Regions from separate parts of the Intestinimonas sp. UBA1698 genome, predicted to be linked through region 1. Evidence: predicted binding sites of a transcription regulator. Region 1 holds the regulator's gene; the other holds the start of a gene.
The links. Region 1 encodes HrcA, which represses chaperone genes, less so after heat shock. Its sites were predicted from a motif close to TGTTAGCACTCNNNNNNNNNGAGTGCTAACA; they were not measured.
Positions count from the first base shown of each region.

Region 2: the regulator HrcA is predicted to act here: its motif matches at 4,318-4,348, upstream of htpG (molecular chaperone HtpG).

Region 1 is NZ_DCJO01000004.1:30,826-42,641, reverse strand. It holds gene B3H64_RS01000 (AAA family ATPase) at 14-616, shown strand; gene B3H64_RS00995 (papain-like cysteine protease family protein) at 801-1,634, shown strand; gene rpiB (ribose 5-phosphate isomerase B) at 1,681-2,115, opposite strand; gene B3H64_RS00985 (histidinol-phosphatase HisJ family protein) at 2,147-2,944, opposite strand; gene B3H64_RS00980 (phospholipid carrier-dependent glycosyltransferase) at 2,975-5,083, opposite strand; gene dnaJ (molecular chaperone DnaJ) at 5,147-6,322, opposite strand; gene dnaK (molecular chaperone DnaK) at 6,482-8,350, opposite strand; gene grpE (nucleotide exchange factor GrpE) at 8,440-9,006, opposite strand; gene hrcA (heat-inducible transcriptional repressor HrcA) at 9,024-10,088, opposite strand; gene B3H64_RS00955 (D-alanyl-D-alanine carboxypeptidase family protein) at 10,365-11,495, shown strand; gene glgB (1,4-alpha-glucan branching protein GlgB) at 11,764-11,816, shown strand, end outside.
Region 2 is NZ_DCJO01000034.1:65,618-77,433, forward strand. It holds gene B3H64_RS08305 (ATP-dependent DNA helicase RecG) at 1-2,168, shown strand, start outside; gene B3H64_RS08310 (DUF4177 domain-containing protein) at 2,182-2,385, shown strand; gene B3H64_RS08315 (C-GCAxxG-C-C family protein) at 2,378-2,764, shown strand; gene B3H64_RS08320 (MerR family transcriptional regulator) at 2,827-4,257, shown strand; gene htpG (molecular chaperone HtpG) at 4,390-6,306, shown strand; gene B3H64_RS08330 (hypothetical protein) at 6,517-6,759, shown strand; gene B3H64_RS08335 (tRNA lysidine(34) synthetase) at 6,828-7,586, opposite strand; gene rplM (50S ribosomal protein L13) at 7,812-8,243, shown strand; gene rpsI (30S ribosomal protein S9) at 8,263-8,667, shown strand; gene B3H64_RS08350 (kinase to dihydroxyacetone kinase) at 8,737-8,988, shown strand; gene B3H64_RS08355 (chromate transporter) at 9,029-9,583, opposite strand; gene B3H64_RS08360 (chromate transporter) at 9,580-10,113, opposite strand; gene aes (acetyl esterase) at 10,763-11,764, opposite strand.

The DNA of each region.
Region 1 (11,816 bases):
GGAGGCCGGAACCATGAAAGCCAGGACGATCACCATCAGCCGGCAGTATGGCAGCGGCGGCCACGAGGTGGCCAAAAAGCTCTCCGAGGCACTGGGGCTCCCCTGTTATGACAACGAGGTCATCTCTCTGGCCGCCAAGGAGAGCGGCGCGCAGCTCTGGGAATTCCAGATGGCGGAAAATCTGCGGGACACCAATTTCATTTACAACCTGTCCATGATTGCCCCCCACAGCGACATTCAGGAGGAACCGTACAGCGTCAAGCTCTTCCGCGCCCAGTCGGAGGCCATGGCCGAGCTAGCCGAGCGCGGCCCGGCGGTCTTTGTAGGGCGGTGCGGCAACTTTGTGCTGCGGCAGGACCCGGAGGCGGTCCATTTTTTCATCTGCGGCTCCTTGGCCAAGCGAACCGAGCGGGCGGTGGCCCAGTATGGTTTGGCCGAGCGGGGCGCCCAGCGGGAGGTGGAACGAGTGGACCGGCAGCGCGCCGCCTACTATGGGGTCAACACCAGTTGGCGCTGGGGTGACGGCTCCTATTACGACCTGGTGATCAACACCGACCGCCTGGGCGTGGACGGAGCGGTGGCGACGATTTTGGATTATCTGAACCAGTTGGAATGAACGCTGAGACTCCCGGCGGGCCGCCAGAAAATTGGCGGCCCGCTTTTTTGGTATATTTGTCCATGCAGCGCCCGTCCGGCGGATGGAAAACATGCAGAAACATGCATTGCGCAGGGGGACGCGGGCTTTTATAATGACATTACCCGGCGAAAGGCCGGGAATCGGTACAAAAGGAGATCGAGAAATGAAAAAAACAGTCACTCTGGCGGTTGCCACTGCCGCGCTGCTGGCCATGCTGGCCGGCTGCGCCACCACAGGAGGGGCAGCGACGCCCGGGGCGGCAGAACCATCCCTTGCGGATGCGAACCCGAAGAAGAGCACCGAGAATTTCACCGACGAGATGAAGATCCCTTATGCCATCGACCTGTCTCCCGACGACGGAGCGGACTCGGTGGAGCGGGCGGGAGACCATGCGGACTCCCCCTACTTTGCACATCCGGACGTCTACCATCTGGAGTCCACCGACACCCTCACGGTCCTGACCCATTTCCGCACCATGCAGCAGACCAGCGAGTGGGCCTGCGGCGTGACCTCGGCGCTGATGGTGCTGGACTGGTATGACAGGCTGGACGACTGGAACGAGGAGACTCTGGCGGCGCTGCGCCACTCTCTGGACGGTACCGAGTTGGAGGGCTATCCGGGCACCACACTGAAGCAGGCCTTGGATATCTTTGACGGCGTGGGCGGCTTTACCTATACCACCACGCTGGAGCAGCCGGACATCTGGATGGAGGATATCCAGGCGTGGCTGGCGGAGGGGACCCCGGTCATGGTGTGCTGGAATGACTGGGGCGGACATTGGCAGGTCATCGTCGGTTACGATACCATGGGGACCGAGACCCAGCAGGACGACGTGTTCCTGGTGGCCGACCCCTATGACACCACCGACCACAACCAGGACGGCTACGGCGTCTATCCCGCCGAGCGGTTCCTGTATAACTTCAGCATGTACGATTCTTTCCCCGAGGAGGAGGGCGGAAACGACATGCTGTATATCGCCGCCAAACCGGCGGAGTGAAGAGAAAACGGGGCCCGGACAGCCAAGCTGTCCGGGCCCCGCTGGGTTATTGCTCCATTGCAGTGATGAGGCCCACCCGCCGGGCGTGGCGGCCGCCCTCGAACTCGGTGGTGAGGAAGGTCTCCACGATGGCCTCCGCCAGATTGGGGCCCACGATGCCCGCCCCCAGGGCCAGCATGTTGGCGTCGTTGTGGCGGCGGGTCATCTCCGCCATGAGCGGGTCGGTACACAGGGCGCAGCGCACGCCGTGAACCTTGTTGGCGGCGATGGAAATGCCGATGCCGGTGGTGCAGATGACGATGCCACGCTCACACTCGCCGGAGGCCACCGCCTCCGCCGCAGCCTTGGCAAAGACGGGATAGTCGCAGCTCTCTGTGGAGTGGCAGCCGAAATCCCGGTAGTCCAGGCCGTGAGCGTCCAGGTATTCGATGATGTGCTGCTTCAGGGCGTATCCGCCGTGGTCGGAACCCAATGCGATCATAGTGATACCTCCAGATTGAATTAAGTGGATGCTACAGTTTGACGAAGCGGGGCTTTCGCCCCTCGTAGACCGCGATGTACCGGAAGCCGGCGGCGCGGATGAGGTCATAGGCTTCGGGGATGCCCTGGCCCACGTTCTCCGGCACGTGGGCGTCGCTGCCCACCGTGAGAATCTCGCCGCCCAGCTCCCGATAGAGGGCCAGCCAGGGTCGCCACTCAGCCAGAGTGCGGCCATTGTAGGTGTTGAGCTCCATGCCCCGGCCCGAGGCGATGGCAATGGCCAGCGCCACCCGGATGCGGTCGGCATAGCGGTCCATGGAGACCTCGGGGCAGCCGCGGGCCATATAGCGCAGCGGGTAGATGATGTGCCCCAGCACGTCGTAGGCGCCGGCGGAGGCCAGCCGCTCCAGGGAGGAGACGTAGTCGTCCAGAGCCTGATAACAGGCCCCGGGGGAGTGGTAGTCTCCGTAGTAGAAATCGTCTCCCCCGGCGGCCAGACTGCGGTTGTGGACCGAGCCGATGACGAAGTCCAGCTCCGGCGGGGCGGCGGCCAGGGCGCTGCCGTCCAGGTGGCCGCTGCCGAACTCCAGGCCCAGCCGAAGGGTCAGGCGGCCCTGAAACTGCGCCCGGACCCGCTGAAACTGCTCCACTGCCGGGGCCCAGTCATAGGGGTCCATAGGGCCGCCGTGGAGCCCCACGGTGTCGTAGTGGTCGGTAATGCAAAGCTCGCTGAGGCCCGAGCGGACGGCGGCCTCGGCCTGCTGCTCCAGCGGGACACTACTGTCGGGGGAGAGCTGGGAGTGGGTGTGGTAGTCGATGAAGTAGCTCATAGGATGCCTCCGGATGAATGGGATATACGCTCAGAAGGGCCAGGCGCCGCCGGGAATCCACCGCAGGAAGCGGGTGGGATACCAGGAGGGCACCATCAGCCCGATGAGAACGGGGTAGAAGGCGGCGAAGAGGACCACGGAGAAGGCCGTCATGCCGTAGACCGCCCACTGCCAGCGTCCCACCTTCCGCTCCATCATGTCGTTCATGGCGTAGCTGATGGCCAGCACCAAAAACAGGGTGGAGGGGAAGTAGTGGTAGGCGAAGGTGATGCGGCCGATGGCGAACCAGGGCAGAAGCTGGGACAGATAGCCCACCAGGAGGAACAGGGCCTTACCGCAGCGGCGGCGGACCGTCTGGACCGCCAGGATGACCACCGACAGCAGGCCCGTCCAGGCCACCACCGGGTTGTTGAAGCAGGCGAAGGCCGCCTTGAAGCCGGGCACCGAGGTGGAGTCTAGGTAGTAAAGGATGGGGCGGCCGTCCACGAGCCACTGATACCAGCGGGACTCGTAGGGGTGGTGCTCGGTGACGCCCACGTGGTAAGTGAACATAAACTTCTGGTTCTCCAGCATGGCGTCCACCAGGTTGGCGGAACTCTTGAGGATGAGCTCCCGCTCGCCCCGCAGGACCTGGGGAAGCTGGACGAAGGGCCAGGAGAACAGCTCGCCCAGCATGTCGAGAAGCCCGCCGTCGTTGCCCCGGGCGGCGGCGTAGGGCCAGTAGGACAGGGTGTAAATGATCACCGGGATGACCACCCAGCACAGCACGGAAAACAGCAGAGTCTGGACCAGCCAGGGGGCGAAGGGGAAGTCCGCCGGGCGGTCCCGCCACTTGAACCACACGCCCAGGAAGTAGAGCAGGGCCAGGCCCGCCCCGGCATAGATCACCGTCCACTTGCTGGCCGCCCCGATGCCCCAGAACAGCCCGGAGAGGAAGAGCGGCAGGGCGCCGCCCCGGAAGGAGGTCCCGGCGGGAAGGGTGAGATAGCGGTACATGAAAAAGTAGGCCAGCAGGATGAAAAAGACCCCGTAGGTGTCGATGGTGGCGATGCGGGTCTGCACCAGGTGCATGAAATCGAAGGCGAACAGCGTGGTGCCGCAGAAGGCGATGGCGGTCCTGCCGAAGAGGTTTTTCAGGAAGACGTAGAGGATGGGGAGCATCAGCACGCCGAACAGGGTGCCCATGAACCGCCAGCCAAAGGGGGTGAAGCCGAACAGCCGGATCCCCACCGAGAGGATGAGCTTGCCCAAGGGCGGGTGAGAGACCTCATAGGGCTCGATGCCCCGGATGTGCTCATAGGCGGTGCGGGGATGATAGATTTCGTCAAAATAGGAGGAGTTGTACCAGGTGGATTTGTCCGGAACGGTGTCCTGCTCGTCAAAGAGGGCCAGGTCAGCGGAGGGGACGGCCTGCGCGGGCTGGGCAGCCACCACGGCGTCGGGGACGGCCCGGACTCCGTCCTGGTCGTAGAGGGCCAGCTCGCCCAGCTCCAGGGGGGCCTTGCCGGGGAATCCGGTGAGCCGCAGATACCGGACCTGGACCGGGCCGCCCTCCGGCTCGATGAAATACCACTTGAACAGGGTGTTGTACTTCTGGTGGATGGAGCGGACCGAGCCGGCCGGAGCGTTCCGGTCTACCGGGGTCCAGGCGTAGGCGGATTTGTTGTCCTCGTCCACGCTGACCTGAAGGGCGGTCCAGCTTTGCCCGTCGGCGGAGACCTCCAGGGAGTAGTCTCCCGTCCCCAGGCCGGTGTACCAGCCCAGCCGGGTCAGGGCGACGGTCCGGTCCAGGGAGAATTCCACGGTGGCGGTCTCGTCAAAGGACTGGAAGGACTGGGGATTGGTGAAGCTGCCCAACTGGAAGAAGGCGGTGCAGGCATAGGCCGCCGTCACCAGCAGCAGGGGCAGGGCGTCCTTTTTCCCCATGGGATACCGTTTGGCGGAGAAGGTCATGGGCCGCCGCTCCCGCATGGCAATCCACTCCAGGCTGTCCCGACGGGGAGCCTGGGCGTGCCAGTAGTAGAAAAAGAACAGCAGGACCAGGATCAGCGTGCCCAGGGGGAACACCAGGGTCCAGGACAGGTAGGGCAGGACGTATTGGTTCACAAGGTCCGCCGCGGACTGGAACAGGTCGGGCATGGTACACCTCCGAAGAGCGGTAGAAATAAAATAGAGGACAGTCCATATGGACTGTCCTCTATTTTATTTCTTTTTCCTTCTCTTGTCAAAAAGATTCTTAAGTGGATCACCGGAGTCCTCTTTTTCCTCCCCCATGGACTCGGCAAAGGCATGCAGGGCCTCCTTCTGGGCCCGGCTCAGGCCGGTGGGAACCAGGACCTTTACGGTGACGTACTGGTCGCCCCGGCCCCGGCCGTTGAGGCTGGGAATGCCCTTGCCGCGCAGACGGAAGGTGGTGCCGGTCTGGGTGCCCTCGGGCATGGAGTATTTCACCGTGCCGTCGATGGTGGGAATCTGGAGCTCCGCCCCCAGGGCCGCCTGGGCGAAGGAGACCGGCTGTTCCATGTAGACCGACGTGCCGTCCCGGCGGAAGATGGGGTGGGGCTGGACGGTGACGCCAATGAGCAGATCGCCCGCCGGCCCGCCGTTTTTGCCCGCGCCGCCCTGCCCCCGCAGGGAGACGGCCTGGCCGTTGTCGATGCCCGCCGGGATGGTGACGGACAGCTTCTTCTGCCGCCGGACGCTCCCCGCGCCGCCGCAGGATTTGCAGGGCTGGTGGATGATCTTTCCGGTACCGCGGCAGCGGGTGCAGGCCGCGGTGGTGGAGAAGGAGAAGCCGCCTCCTCCCCGCTGGATCCGGACCACGCCGCTGCCGTGACAGTCGGGACAGATCTCCGCCGTGGTGCCGGGGGCGCAGCCGGAGCCCTTGCACTCCTCGCAGGGCTCCGTGCGGGTGACGGTGATCTCCTTCTCGCAGCCGAAGGCCGCCTCTTCGAAGGTGATGGTCACCCCGGCCCGGATGGTCTCTCCCTTCTGGGGGGCGTTGCGGCTGCGGCCGCCTCCGCCTCCGCCGCCGAAGCCGCCGCCGAAGAAGGAGCCGAACAGGTCGCCCAGGTCAATGTCACCCATGTCGAAGCCGCCGAAGCCGCCGCCAAAGCCGCCGCCGGGTCCGCCGGCGCCGAAGTTGGGGTCCACACCCGCGTGGCCGAACTGGTCGTAGCGGGCCCGTTTGTCCTTGTCGGACAGGACCTCGTAGGCCTCGTTGACCTCCTTGAACTTGGCCTCGGCGGTCTTGTCGCCGGGGTTGAGGTCGGGGTGGTACTGCTTGGCCAGCTTGCGGTAGGCCTTTTTCAGTTCATCGTCCGAGACGCCTTTAGACACGCCCAGGACTTCATAGTAATCTCGTTTTTGATCAGCCATATCGTCGTCGCAAAGACCGCGCCGCATGAAACGACCGTCGCCCTTCCGTGCGGTGCCGCTTTGCTCCTCCTCTCCGCCCAAAACCCGCCGCGCTGGGCTTCGGGCCTGGGATACAGGGTAGCAGAGCCGCTGCAAGCAGCGGCTCTGCAAATACAAAATTTACGGATTGTCGTCGCCGTCCACCACGGTGTAATCGGCGTCCACCACGTTAGGGTCGGTGTCCGCGCCGGCGGCGGAAGCGCCGCCGGTAAAGCCCGCGCCGCCCATGTCCGGGCCCGCGCCTGCCTGGGGGCCGCCCGCCTGGTTGTACAGCTTCTCGCTGATGGGGTAGAAGGCCTTGCTCAGCTCCTCGGTGGCGGTCTTGATGGCCTCCACGTCGGTGCCCTTCAGGGCGTCCTTCAGCTTGCCCAGGGCGGCGTCCAGGGTGGCCTTGTCGCCCGCGTCGATCTTGTCCTTCAGGTCCTCCATGACCTTCTCGGTCTGGTACACCATCTGATCGCCCTGGTTGCGCACGTCCACCTCTTCCTTGCGCTTGGCGTCCTCGGCGGCAAACTGCTCGGCCTCCTTGACGGCCTTGTCGATGTCCTCCTTGGACATGTTGGTGGAGGAGGTGATGGTGATGTGCTGCTCCTTGCCGGTGCCCAGATCCTTGGCGGAGACATTGACGATGCCGTTGGCGTCGATGTCGAAGGTCACCTCGATCTGAGGCACGCCGCGGCGGGCCGGGGCGATGCCGTCCAGGTTGAACCGTCCCAGGGTCTTGTTGTACTGGGCCATCTCACGCTCGCCCTGGAGCACATGGACCTCTACGGAAGTCTGGTTGTCGGCAGCGGTGGTAAAGGTCTGGCTCTTCTTGGCGGGGATGGTGGTGTTGCGCTCGATGAGCTTGGTCATCACGCCGCCCATGGTCTCGATGCCCAGGGAAAGGGGGGTGACGTCCAGCAGCAGCAGGCCCTTCACGTCGCCCACCAGCACGCCGCCCTGCAGCGCCGCGCCCATAGCCACGCACTCGTCGGGGTTGATGCCCTTGAAGCCCTCTTTGCCGGTGAGCTTCTTCACCATGTCTTGCACAGCGGGGATACGGCTGGAGCCGCCCACCAGCAGGACCTTGGACAGCTCGCCGGAAGAGAGGCCGGCGTCGCCCATGGCCTGCTTGACGGGGCCGGCGGTGGCCTCCACCAGATGGGCAGTGAGCTGGTCAAACTTGGCCCGGGTCAGGGTCAGGTCCAGATGCTTGGGGCCGGTGGCGTCGGCGGTGATATAGGGCAGGTTGATGGCAGTGGAAGTGACGCCGGACAGCTCGATCTTGGCCTTTTCGGCGGCCTCCTTCAGGCGCTGCATGGCCACCTTGTCGCCGCTGAGGTCGATGCCGGTGTCCTTTTTGAATTCAGCGGCCATCCAGTCCATGACACACTTGTCGAAGTCGTCGCCGCCCAGGCGGTTGTTGCCGGCGGTGGCCAATACCTCGATAACGCCGTCGCCGATCTCCAGGATGGACACGTCGAAGGTGCCGCCGCCCAGGTCGTAGACCATGATCTTCTGGTCGGACTCCTTGTCGATGCCGTAGGCCAGGGCCGCGGCGGTGGGCTCGTTGATGATCCGCTTTACTTCCAGACCGGCGATGCGGCCGGCATCCTTGGTGGCCTGGCGCTGAGCGTCGGTGAAGTAGGCGGGGACGGTGATGACGGCCTCGGTGACGCTCTGACCCAGATAGGCCTCGGCGTCGGCCTTCAGCTTCTGGAGCACCATGGCGGAGATTTCCTGTGGGGTGTAGTTCTTGCCGTCAATGCTCACCTTAAAGCTAGAGCCCATCTCGCGCTTGATGGAGCTGATGGTCCGGTCGGGGTTGGTGATGGCCTGGCGCTTAGCCACCTGGCCCACCATGCGCTCGCCGTCCTTGGAGAAGGCCACCACGGACGGAGTGGTGCGGTTGCCTTCCGCGTTGGGGATGACGACGGCGTCGCCGCCCTCCATGACGGCCACGCAGGAGTTGGTGGTACCCAGGTCAATGCCGATGATCTTAGACATAATATATTCCTCCAATAATCAAGAAATTGGTTTTTACAAAAGAAATGCGGAGAAGCCGAAAACCGGGCGTTGGGGCGTGGCGGCCTGCCTCAGTTGGCTACCTTCACCATGGCGAACCGGATGACCTTGTCGCCCAGCTTGAAGCCAGCCTGGAACACATCCACGATGGTGTTCTCGCCAGCCGCTTCGTCCTCCACATGCATGACGGCGTTGTGGAGGTTGGGATCGAAGGACTCGCCCAGGGCGGGAATCTCCGAGATACCCAGCTTAGTCAGGATCTCCCGGAGCTGAGTCATGGTCATCTCTACGCCCTTTTTGAAGGCCTCGTCGGCGGTCTCCTGCTTCAGGGCCCGTTCCAGATTGTCGTAGACGGGAAGGAAGGCGGTGAGGGCGTCGGCCTTGGCGTCGGCGTAGATGCTCTCCTTTTCCTTCTGGCTGCGCTTGCGGAAGTTGTCGTACTCGGCGGCCAGCCGGAGGTACTGCTCCTCCTTGGCGGACAAGGAAGCTTTCAAATGCTCCAGCTCCTCCGGCAGCGGGTCCTGGGTTCCGGCGGCGGGCTCCTCCGGAACGATATCCTCCGGGACCTCGGCGCTCTCCGCGTGCTCTGACGCGGCCTGAGCGGCCTTCTGCTCCTGGTCTTTTTCACGTTTGCTCATGATGATTTTTCGGCCTCCTATCGGTCATCGTGCTCGGGGTCCTCCCCGGCGGGGGGAAGCCCGCCCTTGCCGAACATGCGGGAGAGACCCTCCGCAAAGTAGGAAAGACGGGCGGAAATCTTGGCGTAATCCATACGGGTGGGACCCACAACGCCCACGACGCCGCGCATGCCGTCGCCGATGTCGTAGCTGGCCATTACCACGCTGGTGTCCTTCAGGGCGTCCACCACGTTCTCCGGCCCGATGAGGATCTCCATAGGGTCCTTGTCGGGCATGGGGAAGCGGGCGGCGTCCCGGTCCTCGGACAGATAGGTCATCAGCGGCGCCGCCCGGTCCAGACTGTGGTACTCCGGGTGGGTCAAAAGGCTGGCAATGCCCGCCGTGTGGACGGTGCGCTGCTCCAGACTCTCCAGCACCTCCACGGCGAAGGAGACCACCAGAGAGATGAGGCCGTAGGCCTCGCCCGCCGCGTGGGAGGCCACCCGCATCAGCTCGGGGGTGATCTCGTCCAGCGTCAGACCGGTAAAGGTGGCGTTGAGAAGGGTGTTCAAAAGCTGGAGCTGAGCCTCCGACAGGTCGGAGGGCAGGCGCACCAGCCGGTTGCGTACCACGTTGGTGTCGGTCATGACCACAATGATGAAGGCGTCGCGGTCCACCATCAGCAGGTCGAAGCGCCGAATGGTGATCCGGTCGCCCCCGGCGGCCAGGGCAAAGGAGGGGTAGCGGGTGAGTTGGGAAATGATCCGCCCGGCCTGATCGATGACCTGGTCCAACTCCCGCATTTTCATGTGCAGCGCCTCATTGAGCCGCTTGGTCTCCTGCGCTGACAGGCGGTAGTCGGTCATCAGTTCATTGACGTAGATGCGGTAGCCCTTGGGAGAGGGGATGCGTCCTGCGGAGGTATGGGGCTGCTCCAGCAGGCCCAGGGCCTCCAGATCGGCCATCTCGTTGCGGATGGTGGCCGACGAGACGTTCAGTCCCGGCAGAGAGGCGATGGCCTTGGAGCCCACCGGCTCCGCCGTCTCAATGTAGTTTTCGATGATGGCGCGGAGGATTTTCTTCTTCCGGTCGCTCAGATCCATACCGCGCTCACCTTCTTTTTAAAATCGGAAGCGCCATCGCGCCTCTTTTAGCACTCATTATCCCTGAGTGCTAATGTAAATCTACCACCGCCCCGGGGAAAAGTCAATAGGAAGGTTGTAAATTAAATGTGAACGCTAAAAATGTTTGCAAAAGTGGGGCTGGATTGCCAAAACACCGCAGGGGCGCAGGGAAATTTTCGCAGGTGGCTGCCCGCATAGAACAAGGGAGATTTTCACATCCTTTTCCATAGAAGATGAACATGGAGGGAGATCCCGATGAAAAAATGCGCCGCGGCCCTGGTGGCCGCCGTTCTGCTGATCCTGCCCGCCGCCGCCGTCTCCGGTGGACCGGCGGTGGAAGCCGGTTCCGCCATCCTGATGGAGAAGGAGACCGGCACGGTGCTCTACGAAGCGAATGCCCACGACAAGCTGGAGCCCGCCAGCGTCACCAAGGTCATGACCCTGCTGCTGGTAATGGAGGCCATCGACGACGGGCGGCTCAAGATGGAGGATATGGTCACGGTTTCCGCCCAGGCGGCCTCCATGGGCGGCTCCCAGGTCTACCTGAAGGAGGGGGAGCAGATGACCGTCCATGATATGCTCAAGGCGGTGGCGGTGGTGTCGGGCAACGACGCCGCAGTGGCCCTGGCCGAGCACATTGCCGGCAGCGAGGAGGGTTTTGTGGAGCGGATGAACCGCCGGGCGGCGGAGCTGGGCATGGCCGATACTACCTTTATCAACTGCACCGGACTGCCCGCCGCCGGCCACCTGACCTCCGCCTACGACATCGCCGTCATGTCCCGGGCGCTCCTGGCCCACCCCGGCATCCGGGAGTTCACCACCATCTGGATGGACTCCGTCCGGGACGGCCAGTTCCAGCTCGCCAACACCAACAAGCTCATCCGGTTCTATGAAGGGGCCACCGGCCTCAAGACCGGCTTCACCGATTCCGCCCTCTACTGCCTGTCGGCCACCGCCGAGCGGGACGGCATGGAGCTCATTGCCGTGGTGATGAAGTGCCCTACCTCGGAAAAACGGTTTGAAGGCGCCAAGGCCCTCCTGAACTTCGGCTTCGCCAACTATACCCTCCTGGACGTCCACCCTGACCAGGCGCTGCCGCCGGTGGAGGTGGCCCTGGGCGAGTGCTCCACCGTCCAGCCCGTGCTGGCCCAGTCCGGCCGTATTCTGATCGACAAGGCCGAGCTCAACAACGTCACCACCGAGCTGCGCCTCACCGAGCGGGTGGAGGCCCCTGTGGAGGTCGGACAGAAGCTGGGAGAGATGGTGGTCTCGGTATCTGGTGTGGAGCAGCAGACCATCCCCATTGTGGCTGACCAGGCTGTGGAGCGCCTGACCATGCCCGGCATCTTTAAGCGATTCCTAGACATCCTGTTTATGGCCGGATAGCCCCGGGGCTTTGTCCCCCCATACGCCGCCGGCCGCCCGTTCCCTTTTACGGAATGGGCGGCCGGTTATTTTGTACGAATCCCTTTCTGGGACCTTACAGAAATTTTATAGGAAGGGTGGGGGCTAGACCTTGACTGACATCAAAAGGTGTTGTATAATTTATACAAATACCCGAAGAAAAAATTCCATCAATTAGTATCATTTACAACCAAGAGGAGGAACTGCTTCGGGTATTTGGATAATAATACCAAAGAAATGGGGAAGCCTTATGGAGCAGGAGCAGTGGACCGGGTCCGCCCCGGAGCTGGCACAACATATAAA
Region 2 (11,816 bases), on a different contig from region 1:
CCAGGAGTCTGGAAAAGCTGGGCTTGAGAACGGTGGGGGATCTGCTGTGCTACTATCCCCGGGACTATGAGGACCGGACCAAGCGGTACGCCATCGCCCAGGCCCCGGCGGATACGCCGGTGTGCGTTTCCGCCATGGTGGCCGAGACGCCGCGGCTCTCCCGCATCCGAAAGGGACTGGAGCTGACCCGGGTAAAGGTGGTGGACGGCTCCGCCGCCATGACCCTTACCTTCTTCAATCAGAGCTACGTCAGAGATGCCCTGGTCCCCGGGCAGGAGTACATTTTCTACGGCCGGGTGGAGGGGGACCGGGGGGGCCGCCAGATGACCAACCCGGTGTTCGAGCGGGAGGACCGGGCCCGGTTTACCGGGCGCATCCTGCCGGTCTATCCCCTGACGGCGGGGGTGTCCAACAACCTGCTGGCCGGCCTGGCCCAGCGGGCGGTGGAGGAGTGCGCCTGCCAGGTGGCCGAGACCCTGCCCGCGGATCTACTGGAGGCCCATGACCTGGCCCCGGCGGAGTTCTCCTGCCGCAGTATCCACTTTCCCCAGGACTTTGACGCCCTGGCCCGGGCCAAACGGCGGCTGGTGTTTGAGGAGCTCTTCACCCTGTCCGCCGGCCTGGCCCTGTTGCGCCAGCGCCGCAGCGGGGGGGAGGGGCCAGCCTTTCCGGCCTGCGACCCGGCGGACTTTTATGCTCTGCTGCCCTTTGCGCCCACGGAGGCCCAGCGGCGGACCATCTCCGAGTGCGCCGCCGATCTGACCTCGGGACGGCCCATGAACCGGCTGGTCCAGGGGGACGTGGGCTCGGGCAAGACGGCGGTGGCCGCGGCCTGTGCCTGGATGGCCTTCCGCAGCGGCTGGCAGGCGGCCATGATGGCCCCCACTGAGATCCTGGCCGAGCAGCACTGCCGCTCCCTGTCGGCGCTGCTCGCCCCCGCTGGGATGCGGGTGGGACTGCTCACCGGCAGTATGCGGGCCGGAGAAAAAAAGAGGGTCTATGCCGCCCTGGAGGCGGGGGAGATCGACTTCGTGGTGGGGACCCACGCTTTGCTGTCCGGACCGGTGGCCTTCCGGCGGCTGGGCCTGGTGGTGGCCGACGAGCAGCACCGTTTCGGCGTGGAGCAGCGGGCGGCCCTGGCCGCCAAGGCGAACACGCCGGATTGCCCGCCCGAGGCGGGCCGCCGCCTGTGCGGCGAAGGCCGGGGGAATTCAGTTTCCCCGGCCGCAAATGGAATGGATGGGGTCCCTACAGCGGCATGCCGCTGTGGGGAAGTGGAGCAGCGGGCGGCCTTGGCCGCCAAGGGCGAGAAAAAGATTCGCCCCCATGTGCTGGTCATGTCGGCCACCCCCATCCCCCGCACCCTGGCCCTTATCATCTACGGGGACCTGGACGTGTCGGTCATCGACCAGCTTCCGCCGGGCCGCCTTCCGGTGAAAACAGTGCTGGTGGGGGAATCCAAACGGCAGCGGATGTACGGCTTTGTCCGCGAGCAGATCCGCCAGGGGCGGCAGGCCTACATCGTCTGCCCTGCCATCGAGACCGACCCGGAGAGCGCCGCCGCCGATCTGAAGCGGGTGGTGGAGTACGCAGAAGGGCTGCAAAAGCAGGTGTTCCCTGACCTGCGGGTGGGGCTGGTCCACGGCAGGATGAAAGCGAAGGACAAGGAGGCGGCCATGGCCGCCTTCGCCCGGGGGGAGACCCATATCCTGGTGTCCACCACCGTGGTCGAGGTGGGGGTGGACGTGGCCAACGCCACGCTGATGATCGTGGAAAACGCCGACCGTTACGGCCTGAGCCAGCTCCACCAGCTCCGGGGCCGGGTGGGCCGGGGGGAGCACCAGTCCTGGTGCGTGCTGGTCAGCGACAACCGCAGCCCGGAGACCCGGGCCCGGCTCAAGGTGCTGGTGGACACCGCCGACGGCTTCCGGATCGCCGAGGAGGACCTGAAGCTCCGCGGGCCCGGCGACTTTTTCGGCCGCCGACAGCACGGCCTGCCCGCGCTGCGCATGGCCGACCTGAACACCGACACCCGGGTACTCAAGGAGGCCCGGGACGCCGCGGTGGCGCTGCTCTCCGCCGACCCGGATCTGTCCCGTCCGGAGCACCGGCCTTTACAGGAGAAGGTGCGGCGGCTGTTCGAGGAAAATCCCGATATGTTCAATTGAGAGGAGACCGGATATGTACGAGTACAAATACGTAAACCTGCTGTCCGACGGCGTGGCCGCCGCCAAGTTCCAGGAGCACCGGGCGATCATCGACCAGCACGCCACCCAGGGCTGGCGGTACGCCGGCTGTATCCCCACCCACATCAGCGGCAGCGGGGTGCTGTGCAATCTGGATCTGATTTTTGAACGGGAAAAGGAGGAATTCTGTCATGACTAAATTGGAACGGGCCCGGGAGCTTCGGGCCGACACCACCCGGCACTACAACTGCTGCCAGTCGGTGGTGCTGCCCTTCGCCGAGGAGCTGGGGCTGGACGAGGAGGCCGTTTTGAAGCTGGCCGAGCATTTTGGCTCCGGGATGCGGCGTGGCTCGGTGTGCGGGGCGGTGACCGGGGGGCTGATGGCCCTGGGCCTCATGGGAAAGAGCGGCAGTCAGGACGCGCAGGCCTTCCAGCGGGCCTTTCGGGAGGGGTCCCAGTATCTGGACTGCGCCGAACTGCTCAAATGCGCCAAAGAGCGCGGGGAGGAGAAAAAGGAGCACTGCGACCGGATGGTGTTTCTGGCGGTGGAGCTGGTGGAGGAAATGCTGAAAAATTGAGGGAAAGGGCTTGACTGTAAAGTTGCTTTATCCTTTATAATGCCCTCAAAAGGAGGGATTCCATGACGGTCAAGGAATTGGAACAGGCTCTGGGCATGAGCCGGGCCAACATCCGGTTTTACGAAAAGGAGGGGCTGCTTTCTCCGCTCCGGCTGGAGAATGGTTACCGGGACTACACCCCGGACGACCTGGAGACCCTGCGGAAGATCAAACTGCTGCGGCAGCTCCAGGTCCCGGTGGAGGACATCCGGGCGCTCCAGCAGGGCGGAAAGGAACTGACCGCTCTTTTGGCGGCCCAGGAGGAGGACCTCCGGCGGCGGGCGTCGGATCTGGAGGCCGCCCGGACGCTGTGCCGCCGGATGGAGGCGGACCAGGTGAGTTACCGGGATCTGGACGCGGTCCGGTATCTGGAGGAGATGGAGCGGTTGGAGCGGGGCGGCGCCCGGTTCCAGAGCGTGGAGGCCGATGCCCTGCCCACGGTCAGCCATCCCTGGCGGCGGTTTTTTGCCCGTAGCCTGGACTTCGGACTGTGCCGCCTGCTGCTGAACGCCGTCCTGGCTCTGGGGTTTCGCTTCCAGGCGGGAGACGGACTGTTGTGGACGCTGCTGATGAGCTATCTGACCTGGGCGGTGCAGTTCGTGCTGGAGCCCCTGCTGCTGAGCACCTGGGGCTATACGCCGGGCAAGTGGGTCCTCGGTCTGACGGTCCGAAACGCCGAAGGCGGCAAGCTGCGCTTCTCGCAGGCTGCCGCCCGGCTGGCCGGGGTGTTTTGCCGCGGTGAGGGCTATGGCATCCCCCTCTACAATCTCTATCGCAATTACAAGTGCTACAGGGCCTGCGACGCCGGGGAGCCTCTGCCCTGGGAGGAAGAGCAGGCCTACACCATCCGGGACCTGCGGGCGCTGCGCTGCCTGGGCCTTGCGGCGGCTTACGGGGCCGTGATGGGTTTGGGTGTGCTGGTCGGTCTGTATCTGTTGGTACCGCCGGTGCGGGGCCCCCTGACGGTGGCGGGATTTGCCCGCAACTACAACGATGTGTATGGGCGGTATTTTGGAGAGGCGAGCTACCAACTGGACGTATCCGGGACCTGGCAGGAGAATGGGGCTGAAAACGCGATCGTTTTGGATTGGACCGGAGGCGGGTCGCCCCCTGCGTTTGACTACACCCTGTCCGACGGCGTGCTGACCGCCGTTTCCTTTCAGGAGCGTGCGCCGGAGCTGCCGTTCGGCTCCGGCAGCCGGCCGGCTGCCACGGTGCTCGCGCTGCTGTGCGCCCGGTCGGAGGTGGGGCTGTTCAACTGGCGTCGGGCGGCCATGGAGGCGCTGGAGCAGATGGGGCCGGCCCATGAGGACTACAGCTTTACCTGCTATGGTCTGACGGTGACCAATCAGGCGGACTATACGGGCTACGAGACGGTGGGAGACTACCTGTGGCCTGTGGAGGGGGAGACGCAGACATTCCGGCAGACCTTTTCCGTCACCCTGGCGGAGTAGGTCAAATTGTAAATATTTTTTGAACCCTCTTGAAAAATCGTATCCTAAGTATTATGATAGCGTTAGCACTCTTGAATAATGAGTGCTAACGCTATGTTTATAAGGAGATTCATATATACGGAGGCGTGCACCATGGCAAAAAAACAATTCAAGGCGGAATCAAAGCGGCTGCTGGACCTGATGATCAACTCCATCTACACCCACAAGGAGATTTTCCTCCGGGAGCTCATCTCCAACGCCAGCGACGCGGTGGACAAGCTGGCCTACAAGGCCCTCACCGACGATCAGGTGGGTCTGGACCGGGGAGACTTCAAAATTACGCTGGTCCCTGACAAGGAGCAGCGTACCCTCACCATCTCCGACAATGGCATCGGCATGACCAAGGAGGAGTTGGAGGACAACCTGGGCACCATCGCCCGCAGCGGCTCTCTCCAGTTCAAGCAGGAGCTGGCCCAGAAGGACGAGGGGGACAAGACCGACATCATCGGCCAGTTCGGCGTGGGCTTCTATTCCGCCTTCATGGTGGCCGACCGGGTGACGGTGGTCTCCAGGGCCTACGGCTCGGACGAGGCGTGGAAGTGGGAGTCCGCCGGGGCGGACGGCTACACCCTCACCGCCTGTGAAAAAGAGGCCGTGGGCACCGACATCACCCTGCACATCAAGGACAACACCGAGGACGACGACTACGACCCCTATCTGGAGACCTACCGGCTGGATGAGCTGGTGAAGAAATACTCCGACTATATCCACTATCCCATCGTCATGGAGATGGAGCACTGCCATCAGAAGCCCAAGCCGGAGGACGCGCCGGAGGACTACCGGCCCGAGTATGAGACTGTGAAGGAGTGGGAGACCCTCAACTCCATGGTGCCCCTGTGGCAGCGGCCCAAGGGCGAGCTGAAGGACGAGGACTACAACCAGTTCTACAAGGAGAAGTTCGGAGATTGGGAGGACCCCCTGGCGGTGATCCACACCTCCGCCGAGGGCATGGTGGAGTATAAGGCTCTGCTCTATCTTCCCGCCCGGGCCCCCTTTGACTTTTACACCCGGGAGTATCAGAAAGGCCTGCAGCTTTACTCCTCCGGCGTGCTCATCATGGACAAGTGCGCCGACCTGGTGCCCGACTGCTTCTCCTTCGTCCGGGGCGTGGTGGACTCCCCCGACTTCTCCCTGAATATCTCCCGGGAAATGCTCCAGCACACCCGGCAGCTCAAGGTCATCGCCGCCAACCTGGAGAAGAAGATCAAGGCCGAACTGCTGAAGCTCCAAAAGGACGACCGGGAGAAGTATGAGAAGTTCTGGTCCGCCTTCGGCCGCCAGATCAAGTACGGCGTGGTGGGGGAGTACGGAGCCAAAAAGGACCTGCTGAGGGACCTGCTGCTGTTCTGGTCCTCCAGGGAGGAGAAGAACACCACCCTGGCCGAATACAAGGCGCGCATGGCCGAGGACCAGCCCTACGTCTACTACCTCTGCGCCGAGAGCGTGGAGAAGGCGGCCAAGCTGCCCCAGGCTGAGCGCATTCTGGATCAGGGCTATGAGATCCTCTACCTCACGGACGAGGTGGATGAGTTCATCATGAATACTCTGGCCGAGCTGGACGGCAAGGCCTTCAAGAACGTCAATGACAACGACGCCCTGCCCGAGAGCGACGAGGAGAAGGCGGCCAGCGAGAAGAAGGCCGAGGAGAATAAGGATGTGCTGGACTTCGTCAAAGAGGCCCTGGGCGACCGGATCAAGGAGGCCCGGGTGTCCAAGATCCTGAAATCCGCCCCGGTGTGCATGACCTCCGACGGCCCGGTCACCCTGGAGATGGAGAAGTATTTCCAGCGGGTGGACCCCGAGCAGGCCAAATTTATGAAGGCCCAGCGGGTGCTGGAGCTCAATCCGGATTCCGGCGCCTTTGCCGCGCTCCGGGCCGCCCTGGACAGCGATAAGGAGCTGGCGGGCACATATGCCGAGATCCTGTACGACCAGGCGCTGCTCATTGCCGGCTTCCCTCTGGAGGACCCCTCCCGCTACACCGAGCTGGTGTGCAGTTTGATGAAGTGAACAAAAACAGGAGCGCCGCCCGAGGGCGGCGCTCCTGTTTTCGACAAATGAGGGGGACTATTTGGGGAAGATGGGGCCTGGGTCCTATAAACAAAACAAAAAATAGCTTCAAACGAAAGAATATGACACTTCGAAGTTTGGATAAGGTGACAATTGCGCGGACCGCCCCGGCGTGTTATACTCGGAGCAGATAAGGAGGTAATGCCAATTATGTTGATCGAAATGAAGTTTCATTCCGTCGCCGAGCTCCAGCGCCTGCAGGAGATCGCCTGCGACGTCAAGGAAGAGGTCTTCCTGCACTCCATGGACGACCGCATCCGTGTAGATGCCAAGTCTTTTATCGGACTGTTCACGCTGGACTTTACCCAGCCGGTAAAGGTGGTCACCGAGTCCCCCTATGTGATCCGCAAGCTGGAGATACTCAAGCGCAAGCAGGAACGGGCGCTGGCCTGAGGGCCGGCGCCTTTCTGATTTTGCTGGAGATGAAAACGGGCGCCTCCCAGAAGGGGGCGCCCGTTTGGTCATTCTCCGTCGGGCAGGGGCAGGCGGCGGTGCTCCACCGGCCCCCATGCGGGCAGAGGCAGGCGCTGCATGGCCCCGAACACCCGGCTCTTCAGACCGGGGTACTGCCGGTCCAGGTCCCGGACCAGCTCCTTGATCTCCTGCCGCTTGGTGCAGCCGTTGGCGGGGCAGGGGTTATAGACCACCGGCAGGCCGGCCCTGGCCGCCGCGCCGCGGACCATGGCCTCCCCGCAGTAGAGCAGAGGCCGAATCTGGGTGATGCCCGTCCGGTCCAGGTAGGTTACCGGCTGAAAGCAGGAGATGCGGCCCTCATAGAACAGAGAGAGAAAAAAGGTCTCCACGGCGTCGTCGTAATGATGGCCCAGGGCGATCTTGGTGATGCCCCGCTCCTGGAGCGCGTTGTGGAGGGCGCCACGCCGCATTTTGGCGCACAGGGAGCAGGGGTTGCTCTCCTGGCGCAGGTCGAAGATGATGTGGTGGATTTCGGTGTGCAGCAGGGTGTAGGGCACATTCAGCCGGGCGCACAGGTCCGCCACCCGGGAGAAGTCGGCGCTCTCCCGGCCGTCGGCGTGGCCCATGTCCAAAGTAATGGCCTCCACCGTGAAGGGCTTGGGATAGAACTCCCGCAGCTTGGCCAGGGCCGCCAGCAGCGTCAGGGAATCCTTTCCCCCGGAGACGCCAACGGCCACCCGGTCCCCGGACTGAATCATGTCGTAATCCTCCACACAGCGGCGGACGTGGCTCAAAACCTTGTTCATGGAGCACCTCAAAAAAGAAAAATGATATTTAGGAAATCAAAGATATCGCGAGATAACAGGAGAAAAAACGAGATTGCGTTTTCTAAATAAAAAAAGTTTAAAAAAGCGGTTGACACCTTGTAACTTGGGTATTATAATACAAAACGCTCCACCCGTAAAGAGTGGAGCGTCAATCATGTTTAGAGCAAAATAACATAGAAGATCAAACAAATTGGAGGTTACACCATGTCCACATTTATGGCCAACAAGGGCAACATCGTGCGCAAGTGGTACATTCTGGACGCCGCTGGCAAGCCCCTGGGCAAGACCGCCGCTACCGCCGCCGTCCTGCTCCGCGGCAAGCACAAGCCCGAGTATACGCCGCACGCCGACTGCGGCGACTTTGTCATCATTGTCAACGCCGAGAAGGCCGTGCTCACCGGCAAGAAGCTGGAGCAGAAGTATTACCGCACCCACTCCGGCTGGGTGGGCGGCCTGAAAGAGACTAAGTATCGCCTGCTGATGCAGGACAAGCCTGAGTTGGCCATGAAGCTGGCCGTCCGTGGCATGATGCCCCGCAACATCATCACCAAGGACTCCCTCACCCGCCTGAAGATCTACCGCGGCGCCGAGCACAATCACGCCGCCCAGAAGCCCGAAGCCTGGACTCAGGGTTAATTAAGGAGGAATTTCGAACATGTATAAGAGCAAGAAGCCCTATCATTACGGCACTGGCCGTCGGAAGTCCTCCGTGGCCCGCGTCCACCTGTTCCCCAACGGGACCGGCTCCATTACCATCAACGGCCGCGATATCGACGAGTATTTCGGCCTTGACACCCTGAAGATGGTGGTCCGTCAGCCTCTGAATACCACCGATACCAACGGCAAGGTGGACATCGTGGCCACTGTTGTGGGCGGCGGCGTCAGCGGCCAGGCCGGCGCCATCCGGCACGGCGTAGCCCGCGCTCTGCTCCAGATGAACGAGGAATTCCGCCCTGCGCTCAAGAGCGCCGGCTTCCTCACCCGCGATCCGCGTATGAAGGAGCGTAAGAAGTACGGCCTGAAAGCCGCCCGTCGCGCTCCCCAGTTCAGCAAGCGCTGATTTGTCTGTCGCATTCGGAAAGCCGCCACAGACGTGGCGGCTTTCCTTGATCAGAGAGGAGAACACGGGATGCTGGAATACCGTTTTGACACTCAACTGCTCATCGAGGGGGAAAACCTCTCGGAGGATGGCATTCACGACTATATCACGCAGAACATCCCCGGCGACTGCCTGCTGGCGGTGGGGGACGAGGACCTGATCAAGCTCCACTTTCACACCAACGAGCCCTGGGAGGTGCTGGAGTACGCCGCTTCACTGGGGGATCTCTTTGATATCGTGGTAGAGAATATGGAGCGCCAGGAGAACGGACTGCAGGGCTGAAGATACATCGGAGGAGCGGCGCTCCTCCGATGTATTTTACTTATACCAGGGAATAGAGTACAAGCCCCGCCGCGCCGCAACCCGCCATGACCCAGATGGGGTTGGGCTTCCACCGGCGCAGGACGAACAGGGCGGCGGCAAAGAGGGCGACCGCCACAAAGTCCACACCGGAGAGCAGACGGTTCCCCGCCAGCAGGGCCCGGAGCAGAATGGACAGGCCGGAGGAGGCAATGAGGGCCACCACGGCAGGCCGTAGGCCCTGGAGCACCCCCTTGACCAGACTCAGATTGCGGTATTTGTAGTAGAACCAGGCCAGGGTCAGGGCCACGATACAGGAGGGTAGGATACAGCCCAGAGTGGCGATCAGGGCGCCGGGGAGCCCAGCGATCTGAATGCCCACAAAGGTGGCCGAGTTCAGGGCGATGGGGCCGGGAGTCATTTGGGAGATGGTGATGATGTCGGTGAACTGGGAAATGGTGAGCCAGCCGTTTTGATCCACCACCTGGTGCTGGATGAGGGGTAGGGCGGCATAGCCGCCGCCGAAGCTGAACAGACCGATCTGGAAAAAGCTCCAGAACAGGCGGAGCAGAGTCACGACACCGCCCCCTTTCTGCGGCTCCACAGGGTGTCGGCCGCCCCGATCAGGCCGCAGCAGAGGATAATAAGGACCACGCTGACCTCGGCGAACCAGGCCGCGCAGAACGCCGCTGCCAGGACCGCGGTGTAGAGCGCGCGCTTTTGCCGCAGGACGCCCCTTCCCATGGTGAGGACCACATCGCAGATGACGGCAGCCACCCCCGCGTTCATGCCCCGCAGGACCAGACTGACGACGCGGTTGTCCCGGAAAGCCACGTAAAACAGGGAGATGACCGACAAAATGATTAGGGGGGGCAGGGCGGTGCCGCACACCGAGACCAGGGCCCCAGGTACGCCGGCCATCCGATAGCCCACCAGAATAGAGGTATTGACCGCCATAGCCCCCGGCGAGGACTGGGCGATGGACACCAGGTCCAGCATCTCCTCCTCGTCGATCCAGCCCAGACGGCGGACAAACCGCTCCTTCATCAGGGGGACGATGACGTAGCCGCCCCCGAAGGTGAAGGCGCTGAGCTGAAAGGTGGACAAAAACAATCTCCAGAAAGAAAAATTCGCCCGCTGCAAGGGTATCCCTCCTTTGGCTGATCTCAGTATACCACTTGTCAAACAATTATGGAAATACTATTATATGATAGAAAACATAAGGAAATTACGATGGAGGGAACAACGCGACCCGGGCCTCGGAAGCCCAGCCCACCGTGAGCCAGGCGGTGGCCGAGCTGGATGGGTATTCCGGGGGAGGGTCAAACCTTTGAGCGGCTGTCCCGGCGGCTCCACCTGACGGCGGCGGGAGAGCGCTTCCGCTCCTACGACTCCCACGTTGCCCCCCCCCTTCGACGAGATGGAGAAGGACCTGCGGGACTGGGACAGCTTCGGAATCCTGCGCGTGGGGCCAGCATTACCGTTGGGAAGGATTGCTTTCCTCAGAAAGATTTATGCCACACTTCAAGGTCTGACTGACGTCAAGCACAAAAGCTCCCCCCGCATCGCTGCAAAAGCGTACCCACACAGCCTGCGGGTTTGAAGGGAAAACAGCTTTGTATTCGTCCCTCCTCTTGCGAAAGCACAAACAAGAACAGGCCCAGCCCGGGTTTGACCGGGTAGGGCCTGTTCTCTCTGTTTCGTGTTTTTCTTTCCTTGCGGGATGTGAGGCCGGTTCCGTTCCGCCTTACCGTGCTTACTGGTCCAGATGGGCCTTGAAGAAGGCGCCGCTGCGCTCCAGGCACTCCACCGCCTCAGGCATCATGCGACCGTAGTGCATAAAGGCGTGGAGGACGCCGGGAACGATATCCACCTGAGTGGGCACATTGTAGAGCTTCATAAACGCCTCCAGGGTCTTGGTATTGTCCAGCAGGGGGTCCAGGTCACCGCAGCACATATAGACAGGGGGCATTCCGAAGGACAGGTCGTTGAGGAAGGCGGCGTAATAGGGGTTCTCCTGGTCTTCGGGGGTGGCATAATAGTTGATGTAGGCGGCCAGGTCGGAGCGGCGCATCCCGTCCAGCAGAGTGCCGTAGAGCCGGAAGGAACAGGAGTCCATCATACCGAACGCCCCATAGTACAGCAGCAGGGCCTTGACAAAAGCATTGCCGCCGGGGGTGTCTCGAAGGTAGAGGTTCAGCCCCAGAGCCAGATTAGCTCCGCCGGAGTCGCCGCCCAAGGCCATCTTGTCCGGGAGGATGCCGTACTCGGCACCGCGCTCCTGGAAGTAGCGCACCACCGCGGCGGCCTCGTACAGAGGGATGGGGAATTTGGCCTCAGGGGCCAGGTGGTAGTCCACACCGATGACACAGCAGCCGCTGGAAGCCATGACAGAGCGCATCATACGGTCATGGGTGTCGTTGCTTCCCACGGTGTAGCCGCCACCGTGGATAAACACCACCGCATAGTGCTCTGGCTTGTCGTCGGGATAGTAGATCCTGGCGGGCACATCCCCTATGGGGCCGGGCACCATGACCTCCACGGTCTTGAACGCCTCGGGGCCGCCTTCGTTCCAGAAGCGGCGCTCCTGCACATACTTCACCCGAAGCTCATCCCAGGAACAGTTGGTGTCGAACGCATCGGCAGCGTGTGCGGCCTGATAATCGACCACCTTCCGCATACTCTCGCTGAGCAGGGGATAGGGATCGGGCTTGTTGCGCTCATAGTCGGGCTTGCGGTCAGGCATGAAGAATTCCATGATGAATACCTCCTTATTCTTTTACAGCAGCTATTTTGGGAGCCGCTTTAGC